DNA from 2 places in the Sphingomonas sp. GC_Shp_6 genome. Region 1 is predicted to be linked to the other one. Evidence: riboswitches for the same ligand, from Rfam matches in the RefSeq annotation. Region 1 holds a riboswitch; the other holds the start of a gene.
The links. Region 1 has a riboswitch for cobalamin ahead of OXQ95_RS00910 (DUF1636 domain-containing protein). Riboswitches for the same ligand answer to the same signal wherever they lie in the genome.
Positions count from the first base shown of each region.

Region 2: another riboswitch for cobalamin. It lies ahead of OXQ95_RS14515 (TonB-dependent receptor); the one in region 1 lies ahead of OXQ95_RS00910 (DUF1636 domain-containing protein).

Region 1 covers NZ_JALNUO010000001.1:158,560-165,637, forward strand. Annotated here, with positions in the region: gene cbiB (adenosylcobinamide-phosphate synthase CbiB) at 1-84, shown strand, start outside; gene OXQ95_RS00890 (cobyric acid synthase) at 72-1,526, shown strand; gene cobS (adenosylcobinamide-GDP ribazoletransferase) at 1,509-2,219, opposite strand; gene OXQ95_RS00900 (histidine phosphatase family protein) at 2,216-2,776, opposite strand; gene cobT (nicotinate-nucleotide--dimethylbenzimidazole phosphoribosyltransferase) at 2,773-3,786, opposite strand; gene OXQ95_RS00910 (DUF1636 domain-containing protein) at 3,783-4,178, opposite strand; cobalamin riboswitch at 4,320-4,504, opposite strand; gene cobO (cob(I)yrinic acid a,c-diamide adenosyltransferase) at 4,549-5,148, opposite strand; gene OXQ95_RS00920 (prolyl oligopeptidase family serine peptidase) at 5,145-7,078, opposite strand, start outside.
Region 2 covers NZ_JALNUO010000014.1:6,033-13,110, forward strand. Annotated here, with positions in the region: gene OXQ95_RS14495 (EAL domain-containing protein) at 1-799, shown strand, start outside; gene OXQ95_RS14500 (hypothetical protein) at 884-1,231, opposite strand; gene OXQ95_RS14505 (hypothetical protein) at 1,441-2,082, shown strand; gene OXQ95_RS14510 (hemerythrin domain-containing protein) at 2,153-2,668, opposite strand; cobalamin riboswitch at 2,786-2,987, shown strand; gene OXQ95_RS14515 (TonB-dependent receptor) at 3,087-5,018, shown strand; gene OXQ95_RS14520 (ABC transporter substrate-binding protein) at 5,018-5,830, shown strand; gene OXQ95_RS14525 (iron ABC transporter permease) at 5,827-6,795, shown strand; gene OXQ95_RS14530 (ABC transporter ATP-binding protein) at 6,786-7,078, shown strand, end outside.

The DNA.
Region 1 (7,078 bases):
GACATCACCCGCGCGCTCCAGGTCCATGCGCGCGCCTGCCTGATCCTTTGGGCGATCACGGGGGTGCTCGCATGGGTGCGGTGATGCTGCAGGGCACCGGGTCGGACGTCGGCAAGTCGGTGCTGGTGGCCGGGCTGTGCCGCGCACTCGCCAATCGCGGGCTCGTCGTGCGACCGTTCAAGCCGCAGAACATGTCGAACAACGCCGCCGTCACCGCGGACGGCGGCGAGATCGGCCGCGCGCAGGCGACGCAGGCCTTCGCCGCGCGGGCGGCGCCCAGCGTCGACATGAACCCGGTGCTGCTGAAGCCGCAGGGCGACCGGACCTCGCAGCTCGTGGTGCGCGGCGTCGTGCGCGGCACACTGGCGGCAGCGAACTGGCGGCAGGGGCGCGAGGGACTGCTGGCCGAGATCCTCGCCAGCTATCACCGGTTGCGCGCTGAGGCCGATATCGTCGTGATCGAGGGCGCGGGCAGCCCGGCGGAGATCAACCTGCGCGCGGGCGACATCGCGAACATGGGCTTCGCGCGCGCCGCCGGCGTGCCCGTGCTGATCGTCGGCGATATCGATCGCGGCGGCGTCATCGCCGCACTCGTCGGCACACAGGCGGTGATCGCGCCCGAGGATGCCGCGATGATCCACGGCTTCCTCGTCAACAAGTTCCGCGGCGACCCCGCGCTGTTCGACGACGGTTACCGGGCGATCGCCGAGCGCACCGGGTGGCGCGGCCATGGCGTGGTGCCCTGGCTGCCCGAGGCGGCGCGGTTGCCGAGCGAGGATGCGGTCGTGCTCGAACGGCGTGGCGGGCCCGCCAGCGGGCGGACCGTCGTGGCCTGCCCGATCACCGCGCGGATCGCCAATTTCGACGATCTCGATCCGCTGAAGCTGGAGGCCGACGTCGATCTGGTCATGGTGCCGCCGGGCACGCCGATCCCGCCCGCCGCGCTGATCGTGCTGGCGGGCAGCAAGGCGACGATCCCCGATCTGGCCTTTCTGCGTGGCCAGGGGTGGGACGTCGATATCCTCGCGCATCATCGCCAGGGGCGGCCGGTGCTCGGCCTGTGCGGCGGATACCAGATGCTGGGGCGGACGATCGCCGATCCGGATGGCATCGAGGGCCCGGCGGGGCAGGTCGCGGGCCTGGGGCTGCTCGACGTTGCGACGCTGCTGACCGGCGCGAAGGCGCTGAAGCCCGTCACCGGCACCGCGCTCGGCGCGCGGTTCGAGGGGTACGAGATGCATATGGGGGTGACGCGCGGGCCGGGCACCGCGGCGCCGCTCGTCCGCTTCGACGACGGCCGCGGCGACGGCGCGTCGAGCGCGGACGGGCTGGTGGCGGGCACCTATGTCCATGGGCTGCTGGGCCATGCCGCGCAGCGCAAGGCGTGGCTGGCGCGGATCGGGGTGGCGGGGCGCGGCCCCGATCACCGTGTCGCGATCGATGCGGCGCTCGATGCCATTGCCGACACGCTCGAACGCCATGTCGATATCGACGCGATCGTCCGGCTGTCAGACCGTGCGGACTGAGGCGATCGCGAGCAGCAGGCCGGTTTCGACCAGTTCGATCCCGGCGCCATGCGCATCGCCGGTCACGCCGCCGATGCGCCGCTTCAGCCACAGCCCGACACCCGCGATCATCAAGGGCGCCGCGGTCAGCGCGGGCGCGATGGTGCAGGCGGCGGCCAGCAGCGCGGTCCAGCCGATCAGGTCGCGCCGCCGCACCGCCCGCGCGACCATCGCACCCAGCCCGGCATGGAGCGGCGGCAGCCAGCGCGCCCAGGCGAGCGGCCCGATCCTCGCCGCGAACGGCACCAGCACGAGCGCCCAGCCGGCAGCGCCGATGGCGTGGAGCAGCACGAGCTTGGCGACGAGCTGCAGTCCGATCGCGACGACGCCGAAGCTGCCGATATGCGAATCCGCCATCACCGCGAGCAGCCGAGCGCGGTCGCCATGCGCCGCGCCGATGCCGTCGGCGAGATCGCCCAGCCCATCGAGATGGAGCGCGCCCGTCACCGCGACCCATGCGACCAGCGCGGCCAGCGCCCCCGTCCACGGATCGATCCGCCCGCCGAGCCACCCCGCCGCTGCCACCATCACCCCGATCGCAAGCCCCACGACCGGATAGCAGCGGATGGCGCGCGCGAAATCGTCGCGCGTGGCGCCCACCGACGGCATCGGCAGCCGCGTCAGAAAGCCGAAGGCGGCGACCAGCGGCTTCATGCCTGAAGTCCGGTGATCTGCGCGGCATCGGGCCACAGCCGCAACGATAGCAGCGCCGCGCAGGGCAGGTCGAACGCCCAAAGTTGGCGCCGGTCGAACCCGCACAGCGTGCCGATCGCGGCACGGATCGATCCGCCATGCGCGACCACGAGCGTGGTGCCGTCCAGCGCGCCGAGCGCGTCGGCGACGCGCGCTACGAGCGTCGACCACAGCTCGCCGCCGGGCGGCGGACCGGCATCGGGATTCTGCCAGAAGGCAGCGAGTGCCATGGGATCGATCGCGTCCGGCGCCAGCCCGTCCCAGGCGCCGAAATCGAGCTCGCGCCACCGCGGATCGATCGTGACCGGCACGCCGTGCCGCGCACCGATCGCCGCGGCGCAGGCCTGCGCGCGTTGCCGGTCCGACGTGACGATCCGGTCGAACGCGAGCGGCGCACCGCGCGCCACGCAGGCCGCGATTCCCTCCGGCGTCGCGAGGCTGTCGGTGATGCCGAGCATCCGTCCCGCCAGCACCGGCGCGCCGTGGCGCATCAGGTGGAGCGTGCGGGCCGCGCTCATCCCCCCGCCACGCCGGCCTCGGCAAAGGTCGCCATGCCGTCATGCGCCGCCAGCGCCGCACGGATCACGCCCGCCGCCACCGCTGCGCCGCTGCCCTCGCCCAGCCGCATGCCGAGCGCCAGCAGCGGGTCCAGCTCCAGCCGCGCGAGCAGCTTAGCATGGCCGGGCTCTGCCGAGACATGGCCGGCGATGCAGTGGTCGGCGATCCGGGGCCAAGCCGCGGCGATCGGTGCGATCGCGGCGCTGCCGATGAAGCCGTCGAGCACGACGGCGATCCGTGCGGTGCGGGCCGCCACCACCGCACCCGCCATCGCCGCGATCTCGCGCCCGCCGACGCGGCGCAGCGTTTCGAACGGCGTGCGCGGTGCCTCCGCATGACGGGCGAGCGCGGCATCGACCGCGGCGGTCTTGCGCGCCAGGCCGTCGCCATCCACGCCCGTGCCGGGGCCCACCCACTCCGCGCCGCTGCCGCCGAAGCTGCGTGCGCAAAGCGCCGCCGCGGCGGTCGAATTGCCGATGCCCATCTCGCCGAGCACGAGCAGGTCGATGCCATCCTCCACGACGGCCGCGCCCGCGTTCAGCGCGGCGAGGCATTCGGCCGCGTCCATCGCGGGGCCGCGCGTGAAGTCGGCGGTCGGCCGGTCGAGATCGAGCGGTACGACGCGCAGTTCGAGCCCGGAGGCGGCGGCAAGCGCGTTGATCGCGGCACCCCCGGATGCGAAATTGGCGACCATCTGCGCGGTCACTTCGGGCGGAAACGCGCTGACGCCGCGCGCCGCCACGCCGTGATTGCCCGCGAACACCACCGCACGACCGCGATCGATCCGGGGGCGCTCGCGGCCCTGCCAGCCGGCGAGATCGATCGCGATCGCCTCCAGCCGGCCGAGCGACCCCGGCGGTTTGGTGAGTTGCGCCTGACGCTCGGCGGCGGCGGCGCGCGCGGCCCGGTCGGGCGCGGGCAGGCTGGCGAGCGCGGCATCGAACGCGGCGACGCTGGAAAAGCCAATCATGCGACGACAAATCCGGCGGGCGGCGTGCGCGTCAGGAAATGGCCTTTGACGCCCTCGGGCCAGCTTTTGTACGGCACCTGCCCGTCGTCGCTCGCGGCATGGAGCACGGCATGATCCAGGATCGCGCGCGCCGCCGCCTCGTCGGGCGTGAACCGGCCGAGCACGTACCCGATCTTGCCGGGCGCGCGCAGATGGACGGTGCACGAATCCTGGCAGGCGAACAGGCACGGCATCGCCTGCACCGCGACGCCGGCATAGGCCGGGTCGGATGCCTTGACCGCGCGCAGCGCCGCGACCAGCCGCGTTCCGCCGCGGGGGCCGGTGGCATCATCGCCCGAGCGGCAGGTGGAGCAGGCGACGATCGCCGGGCCGTCCTCGACGGGGATCAGCATGGGCGGCACGGAATAGGGGATAGGGTGAACGGCACAGGAATCTCCTCGCGACACGGCACAGGCCGGCACGCGAGGCGCCGGCCGACGATGCCGCCGCTCGGGATCACGCGGACCCCGCCCGCTCGGCGCACCCTGGCCGGACGGAGGACGACCGCGACGGGCAGGTCTCCTGGCTCGCGGGTCGTCACCGTCCGCGCCGCCTTCTCGGGAGGAATCCCAATGGCCTGTGGCGCGATGGCTCGCCGCGTACAGTTGCAGGGGCAGCCGGGGTGAGCCCCGTTCCCTTTTCACCCCGTCGCCGGGGAACCTGTCGCGCCGCCGGCCTATCGGTGGGCGATGGGGCCGTCAACGGCGACCCGCGCGCGGGTGGTCAGAACTCGATTCCCGCCTGCGCCTTCACGCCGGCGCGAAACGGGTGCTTCACCGGCGTCATTTCCGTGACGAGGTCGGCCGCCGCGATCAGCGCCTCGGGCGCGTTGCGGCCGGTGACGACGACATGCTTCATCGGCGCGCGGGCGGCGAGCACCGCCAGCACCTCGTCCAGCGGCAGATAGTCGTAGCGCAGCACGATGTTGAGTTCGTCCGCCACCACCATCGCATAGGCCGGATCGGCGATCATCCGCTTCACCTCGTCCCAGGCGGTGCGGGTGACGGCGATGTCGCGGGCGCGGTCCTGCGTGTCCCAGGTGAAGCCCTCGCCCATCGGCTTGAAGGTCACTTGATCGGGAAAGGCGTCGAACACCGCCTTCTCCCCCGTGGCCATCGCGCCCTTCACGAACTGGACGACGCCCACCGTCATGCCGTGGCCGATCGCGCGCGCCACCATGCCGAAGGCGGCGGTCGACTTGCCCTTGCCCGCGCCGGTGTGGACGATCAGCAGCCCCTTCTCGATCGTCTTGTCCGCGATGATCGCCTGTTTGGCCGCCTGCATCCGGCGCATCTTGTCGGCATGGCGCGCGTCGTCGGTCATTCCATCAGTTTCTTCTGGAGGTAGGTCATCGTCAGCGCGGTGGTACGCGCGGTCTGCTTCAGGTCCGCGCCGGAGCCGTGCCCGCCCTCGGTATTCTCGTAATAATAGAAGGGCAGCTTCATCGCCTCCATCCGCGCGGCGAATTTGCGCGCATGCTGGGGGCCGACGCGGTCATCCTTGGTGGTGGTGAAGATGAACGGCTCCGGATAGGCCACGCCGGCGCGCAGATTCTGGTAGGGCGAGGTCTTCTGCCAGAACGCCATCGCCGCCGGATCGGCGTTCACGTCGCCATATTCGCCCTGCCACGACGCGCCCGCCGCGATCTTGGAGATGCGGATCATGTCGAGCAGCGGCACCTGGATGACCACCGCGTTCCACAGTTCGGGATGCTGGGTGAACTGCACGCCCATCAGCAGCCCGCCATTGGAGCCGCCCTCGATGCCGAGCCGCCGCGGGCTGGTGATCCGCCGCGCGATCAGGTCGCGCGCGACGCTCGCGAAATCGTCATAGACGATCTGCCGCTTCGTCCCGAGCCCCGCCTCGTGCCATGCGGGACCGAATTCGCCGCCGCCGCGGATGTTCGCCAGCACCAGCGCGCCGCCGCGTTCCAGCCACAGCTTGCCCGTCGTGCCCGAATAGGAGGGCGTCATGCTCACCTGGAACCCGCCATAGGCGGTCATCAGCGTCGGCGTGGTGCCGTCATAGGCGATGTCCTTGCGGTGGACGACGAAATACGGGATTTTGGTGCCATCGGTGGAGGTGGCCTCGCGCTGCTCGACCACGTCGCGCGACGCATCGAATTTGGGCGGCAGCGTCTTCACCGTCTGCAGCGTGCCCGTCGTCGTGTCGGCCAGATCGACCGTCGTCGGCGTCAGGAAGCCGTTGGTCACCACGAACGCGCGGTTGCTGTTCTCGTCGGTCGATCCGAAGCCGACCGACAGATTGTCGGGCAGCGCCAGCCGGGTCATGGTCCAGCCGCCGCCGCGCTTGGGCGCATAGACGAACGCGCGGCCCTGCACGTTGCTGAGCGTCTCGATCAGCAGATGGTCGCGCGTCGATGCGGTGCCGTTCAGCGCGTCGCGCGGGCCCGGGGTCCACACCAATTTGGGCGCCAGCCGATCGGGCGTGGCCTTCACCGCCGCCAGATCCAGCTTGGCGAGCGCGCCCGATACGAAGCTTGCGCCATGCGCCGGCCACGCCTCGTCCAGCCGCACGATGACGCGGCCATCGACCAGCTCGGCGACGCTCGCCTTGTCGGGAATCGCGAGCTGCCGCGTGCCGGTGGGCGTCACGACGAAGCTCTGGTGGCGGAACGTGTCGAGCGGCCGCTCGATCACCGCCAGCGTGCGGCCCTGGCCATCGCGCAGCACGCTCGGCGAGACGCCATAGCCGCCATCGTCCTTGCCGCCGCGATACACTTCGGTCGCCTGCGCCATCGCTTGGCCGCGCGCGAGCCGCTTGACGACATAGGGATAGCCGGACGGCGTCAGCTCGCCCGGAATCCAGTCGGTCGCGACGAGCAGATGGTCGATATCTTCCCAGGCGACGCGGTGCTTGCCGCGCGGCAGGTGGAACCCGCCCGCCACGAAGCGCATGGTGTCGAGATCGAACTCGCGCACCTCCACCGCATCCTCGCCGCCGTCGGACAAGGATACGAGGCAGCGTTTCTCATCGGGCGGCAGGCAGTCGAAACCGTGCGAGACCCAGCTCTTGCCCTCGGCCTTGCCCAGCGCATCGATGTCGAGCACCGTCGTCCATTGCGGATCGGCGGTGCGATAGCTCTCCAGCGTGGTCTTGCGCCAGATCCCGCGCAGATGCTCGGGATCCTGCCAGAAATTGTAGATCGCGCCGTGGATGAAGCCGGGCATCGGGATCCGGTCGCGCGCGCCCGCGATCGCCAGCGCCTCCTGGTAAAGCACGGGATAGCGCG
Region 2 (7,078 bases), on a different contig from region 1:
ACGCCGCGAGCTGGTGGCCGATCTGCGCGAAGCGCTCCTGACGGAAGCGTTCGAGCTTCACTATCAGGTACAGGCGTCGATCGAGACGGGCGCCATCACCGGCTATGAGGCGCTGGTCCGCTGGAACCATCCGGCGAAGGGGCTGATCCCGCCGGCCTCGTTCATCCCGCTCGCCGAGGAGAGCGGCGAGATCGTGCCGCTGAGCATCTGGATCTTGCGGCAGGCCTGTTTCGAGGCGGCGCTCTGGCCGAACCGCCATGCCGTCTCGGTCAATCTTTCGCCCAAGCACCTGGCCGACCCGCGGCTGATCGAGACGGTGCGGAGCGCGCTCGCGGACAGCGGCCTCGCACCCGAGCGCCTTACGCTGGAGCTGACGGAAAGCGCCATCATCCACGATCGGCTTTTCGCCCTGGAGCAACTGCGGGCGTTGAAGACGATGGGCCTCGCCATCGCGCTGGACGATTTCGGCGTAGGCTATTCGTCGCTGGACGTTCTGCGATCCTTTCCCTTCGATCGCATCAAGCTGGACGCGTCGTTCGTTGCCGAGATCGAGCGGGACGAACAGGCGGTCTCGATCCTGCGCTCGGTGGCGGCGCTCGGCGTCACGCTGAACATGCCCGTGCTCGCCGAGGGGATCGAACAGCCGGCGCAATTGGCGATCGTCTCGCGCGAAGGCTGCTCGGCGATCCAGGGCTATCTGATCGGACGACCGTCCCGCACGCTGGTGAGCGCCGATCAGGTTCGTCGGATCATGCTCCTCAAGCCGCAAGCGGTCGAATCGGGATCTGCGGTCGGATAGGCCTGTTCCAGGCCGACGTCCTGCCCGCAGCGTTCGCTCCGAACGTGTCGAACGGCCTGTCGCACGCGGTAGCTCGACCCCTGGTCAGCGCTGTTTCCGCGTTACGGTCGCGGTGAAATCCGGATCCTTGTTGGCGACCCAGTCGACGAACTTGCGGACGTTCGGGTTGGCGAGCAGCGCCTCCGCATCCATCCCGGCGCGCTGCAGTTCGGAATTGGTGAAGTTGGCGGTCAGCGTCTGCTGGCAGATCGCATGCATCGGCACCACGTCGCGCCCACCGCGGCTCTTGGGAACGGGATGGTGCCAGACGATGGTCTTGCCGGTTGGGCGGCCGCACAGCCAGCACGGAACGGGCGCCGCCGCCACCGCATTCGACTCCGCCGCGTCGCGCAGGTCTTCACGGGGATCATGTTTCGAATGTTTGCGGGCCATGTCTCTCGCCGATGCCGGATGATCGTCGCCAGCCTATAGCGTCGCGGCGCCCTTGTCCCATCCTCGACGCCGTCGACGGCGCGTCGTCCCGCAAAAGCGCCTGCGCGGATGGGGCCGCCGATCCTTAAACACGGGTTCAGCGTAATTCGTAAAACCCGGTCAATCCGGAGATCCTATCGTGGTGCCGTCATGAACGGGGTGGGCCTTCGATGAAACCGATATCGTATGCGGGGTTAGCGCTCCTGTCGTTGATGCCCTCGGCCGCCGGCGCGCAATATAGCGTCTACTGGTCCGCGCCCGTTCAAACGAACGCGGCGCGCTCCTATTTCCCGATGGGCACGCCGTTGCGCCTGACGTCGCGAGTCGAGCTCAACACCAAGGACAATCACGCCGGCGACCGCTTCTATCTCGAAGTCGCCGAACCGCTCCTCTATCGCGGGCAGGTCGTGGTGCCGGTGGGGTCGATGGCGGTCGGCGAGGTCATGCGTTCGGAACGCAACGGCCATTTCGGCAAAAGCGGACAGTTGGAGATCCGGCTGGACTATGTGGAGACGCCGAGCGGCCCGGTTCGCATTTCGGGGCGCCTCGCCCGCAAGGGGACGGGGCAGGAAGTGCTGGCGATCGGCGGCGGCGTCGTGGTCGCATGGCCGATGTTCCTCATCCACGGCACCAGCGGCCGGCTCGCCGCCGACACCATGGTGACCGCTTATCTCGCGGACGACTTGCACTTCGCGGCCCAGCCCGATGCGCAGCAAGCCGCGCTGGTCAGGCCCGATGCCACCACCCCGCCGCCGCGCGTGTCGCCCGCGCGCTTCGATCCGGTGGCGTTCTCGAGCCCCGACCAGCGTTGAGCATTCGGCGGAGACGCCCGGACAGGGCGTCTCCCGCTGACGATGGCGACCCGGATGCGGGCCGGTCCGCTCAGCCTTTCTGCTCGTCGATATAAGCGTCTGGGTCCTTGTCGACCGCCTTCACGCCGGTCAGATATTTCGCGTCGAACGCGGCGAACTTGATCGCGGCGGCATGGCGTTCCTCGGCGCTGGTATGGCGGCGATAATCGGTCATGCCCTGGCGTTCCTCCTCCGCCATGTGCTTGGAATTGACGAGGTTGGCCTTGTCCACCGCGTCGAACCACGCCTTCGTGCCCACCTGCTCCTTGGCGACCGCGGCGGCGGCGTCGCGGATCTCGTTATGATCGTCGATCGCGTCTTCCACCTCCTCGTGCATGTCGTCGGCATCGCCCGCGCCCTCGCCGCGGCGCACCACGGTCGGGTAGAAATAGCGTTCCTCGGCCTCGGCATGCGTGTCGAGCAGGCCGTGAAGGCGGTTCCACACCGAGCCCAGCGCTTCGGTGTCGTCGGTGCCGATCTCCTCGATGATGGCGAACAGCTTGCGCTGCTCGGCATGGTCTTCGAGGATGAGATTGCAGATATCCATGAACGCCTCCCTTGGACGTGATGAGCCCTTGATCGCGATCAGGAACCGGCGCGCGCACGGGATGTTCCCGGCGCCCCGCGATAAGGCCGCGCGTTGACGCTGCCCGCCCGCGCGGCTAGGGGCGCCGCTGTGAAGGGTTCCCGGCGACGGGATCAAAAGGGAAGCCGGGACAGCGGGAATATCCGCGAGGCCGGCGCTGTACCCGCAACTGTGACCGGATAGCGGCCACCCCGATATGCCACTGGGCCACGGCCTGGGAAGGCGGGGTGGGCGCGGCGACCCGGAAGCCAGGAGACCTGCCTCTCACGGTCGATCCACTGCACGGGCGGGAGCTCCGGTGCGGACGAGGCATTCCCTCGAGCGAGCGACATCCGGCCGCTCGCACTTCCGCGCGCGGTCCTTATGAGGATGTGCCCACGTGAAGTCCCTTTTCCTGATCTCCGCCGCGCTGATCCCGGCCGCGCTGATCGCCTCGCCCGCCGCCGCGCAGGTCGCGCCCGCCGATACCGGGCTCGACAGCGTCGCCCCCGGCACCGACGTCATCGTCACCGCCTCGCGCGTGCCGCAGGATGCGCGCGAGGTGGGGCAGGCGGTCACCGTGATCGACCGCGCCGAGATCGAGCGCCGCCAGACGACCGTGCTGTCCGACCTGCTGGCGACGACGCCGGGCGTCACGGTCACGCGCAACGGCGGCATCGGCACGCTGACGAGCGTGCGCATCCGCGGCGCCGAGGCGGAGCAGACGTTGGTGGTGATCGACGGCGTGCGCGTCAACGATCCGTCGTCGGCGAGCGGCGGCTATGATTTCGCCAACCTGCTGTCGGCCTCGGTCGCGCGGATCGAGGTGCTCCGCGGGCCCAACGCCGTGCCCTGGGGCAGCCAGGCGATCGGCGGCGTCGTCAACATCATCACCGAGACGCCGACCGAGGGCCTCCACGCGCGCGCGCGCGCCGAAGGTGGCTATGCGGGCACGGCGTTTGCGAGCGCCGGGCTGTCGGGGGCGACCGGCAACCTGTCGGGCGCGCTGACCGCGGGCTATCTGCGCACCGACGGCATCTCGGCCGCGGCGATCGGCACCGAGCGCGACGGTTACGAGCAGATCGGCGGCACCGGGCGGCTGGATTACGAGATCGCACCGGGCATCGGCATCGATCTGCGCGGCTATTATGCGCACAGCAAGGCGAATTTCGACGGCTTCCCGCCCCCCAACTATACGCTGGCGGACGATTCCGAATATGGCACCGCGCAGGAGATCTACGGCTATGCCGGGCTTCACGCGAACCTGCTGGGCGATCGCCTGCGCAACCGGATCGCGTTCACCATCGCCGACATCAACCGCGACAATTACGATCCGACGCAGGACCCGACCGAGACGTTCCTGGCGCGCGGTCGCAGCGAGCGGTATGAATATCAGGGCGATTTCACGCTGACCCAGCAGATCCGCCTCGTCGGCGGGGCAGAGCGCGAGAATAGTCGCTTCTACGACGGCTTCACCACCGAGCGGACCGGCATCACCAGCGTCTATGGCGAGGCGATCGTGAAGCCGATCCGCGAGCTGACGATCACCGGCGGCGTGCGCAACGACGATCACGACACGTTCGGCAACCACACGAGCTTCGGCGCGGATGCGGCGCTGGCGCTTCGCACCGGGACGACGCTGCGCGCGAGCTATGGCGAGGGCTTCAAGGCGCCGACGCTCTACCAGCTCTACAGCGCCTATGGGAACACGCGGCTCTCGCCCGAGGTCGCGCGCAATTACGATCTGGGCGTGGAACAGTCGCTGCTCGGCGGCCGGGCGGTGGCGAGCGCCACCTATTTCAACCGGATCACGCGCAACCAGATCACCTTCCGCTCGTGCACGCGGCTCGAGCAATTGACGAGCGGCAGCATCTGCGTCGATCGCGCGTTCGGCGTGTACGACAATATCGCGCGCGCGACCGCCGATGGCGTCGAACTGACGTTGGCGCTCAAGCCCGTCGATGCGCTGACATTCTCGGCCAATTATTCGTATATCGATGCGAAGAACCGCACGCCGGGCACGGCCTATGGGCTCGATCTCGCGCGGCGGCCGCACCAGACGATCAGCACGAACGTCGATTACCGCTTCCCCTTCGGGCTGCAGATCGGCGGCACCGTCACCGCCGTCGGCGACAGTTTCGACAATGCTGCCAACACCGTCCGGCTCGACGGCTATGCGCTGCTGGGGGTGCGCGCCGAGATGCCGATCAACCGGCGGATCGCGGTCTATGGACGCGTCGACAACGTCACCGACCAATCCTACCGCGTGATCGCCGGCTATGGCACCTATGGCCGCGCGGCCTATGGCGGCGTGCGCGTGTCGCTCGACTGATGCGCGCGCTCGGCGCCCTTCTGCTGCTCGGTGCGTGCGGGCCCGTGCCCGCCGCGCCACCGCCGCGGGCGGGCGCGGTGCCGATGCGGATCGTCTCGACCAATCCGTGCGCGGACGCGGTGCTGATGCGCCTCGTGCCCCCCGCACGGATCGCGGCGATCAGCCATTATTCGCAGGAGCCGAGCGCGACCTCGATCCCCGTGGCACTGGCGCGGCGGTTCCGCGGCACCGAGGGCACGGCGGAGGAGGTGATCGCGCTCCACCCCGATCTGGTCATCACCAGCAGCTTCACGCCGATGGCCACCAAGGCGGCCTATGCGCGCGCCGGCCTGCACACTTTGGTGCTGAACTTCGCGCCGTCGATCGCCGACAGCGAGGCGCAGGTGATGCAGATCGCCGAAGCCACGGGCACGCGCGCCGCCGGGCGCGCGCTGAACGCCGAGATCGATCGCACGGTCGCCTCCGTCGCGCGGCACGACCGCCGGCCCACCGCGCTGCTCTATATCTCGGGCGAGCTGGCGACCGGGCCGGGCACGCTGCTGGACGACATGATGACGCATGCCGGTTTCGCCAACGCCGCCACCCGGCACGGCCTCACCCACACCGGCCGGCTGTCGGGTGAGGCGCTGGTGATGGATCCCCCTGCGATCATCATCGCACCCGACGGCCCGAGCCGCGGCGCGGCGATGCGCCGCGCGCTGCTGAAGGATACCCGCCATGCGTGGTTCGCGCGCGACCTCATCAATTGCGGCGGCCCGGTGATCGTGCCCGCGCTGCGCCGCCTCGCCGCGATCCGGGCGACGCTATCATGAGCCGCGCGGTCAAACTCGCGCTGCTCGCCGGGCTCGTCACGCTGCTGTTCCTCGCCTCGCTGCTGTGCGGCAAGGTCTGGGTGCCGCCCGCGGCCCTCTTCAGCGACGATCCGCGCTGGTGGATCATCCTCCAGTTGCGCCTGCCGCGCGCGGTGCTCGGCCTCGTGCTGGGCGCGGGGCTCGGCCTGTCGGGCGCGGTGTTGCAAGGCTATCTGCGCAACCCGCTGGCGGACCCCGCCGTGCTGGGGGTATCCTCGGTCGCGGCGCTGGGCGCGGTCGCCGCGATCGTGGCGGGGATCGCCACCGGGCCGATCGTCTTTGCCTGCGCCATGCTCGGTGCAGGGCTCGCGATGGCGCTGCTGGTGGCGCTCACCTGGCGCTCGCCGGGCACCGTCACCTTCGTTCTCGCCGGCACCGTGCTGACGAGCTTCGCCGGCGCGCTCACCGCCTTTCTCATCTCGATCGCGCCCAATCCCTATGCGGTGGCGGAGGTGATCGACTGGATCATGGGCGCGCTCACCGATCGCGGCTGGGGCGACGTCGCGATGGCGGTGCCGCCGATGCTGGCGGGCGGCGTGCTGCTGCTGCTGACCGGCACCGCGCTCGACGCGCTGTCGCTGGGCGAGGCGGCGGCGCATTCGCTGGGCGTCCGGCTGGGGCGGGTGCGTGCGCTCGTCATGCTCGGCACCGGGCTGGTCGTGGGCGCGGGGGTCGCGGTGACGGGCGTGGTCGGGTTCGTCGGACTGGTGGTGCCGCATCTGCTGCGGCCGGTGTTCGGGCATCGGCCGGGCGGGTTGCTGCTCCCGTCCGCACTCGGCGGCGCGGCGCTGGTGCTGGCCGCCGACAGCCTCGTCCGGCTCACGCCCGGCGCGGGCGAGGTGCGGCTGGGCGCCGCGATGGCGCTCATCGGGGCGCCGTTCTTCCTGACGCTGCTGGTGCGATCGCGGGGGGCGTCATGGAACTGACCGGCGGCGAACTGCGGATCGAGGCGCTCGGCGTGACGCTCGGCCGGCGGCCGGTGCTGCACGACGTGTCCGCCATCCTGCGGCCGGGCCGGCTCACCGCGATCCTGGGACCGAACGGCGCGGGCAAGAGCACGCTCGTCAAGGCCGCCGCGGCGCTGATCCCCGCAGCCGCCGGCCGGGTGCGGATCGGCGACGAGGACGTGGCCCGGCTCGACCCGCGCGACCGCGCCCGCCGGATCGGCTATCTGCCGCAAGAGGCGACGGTGCACTGGAACGTCGCGGC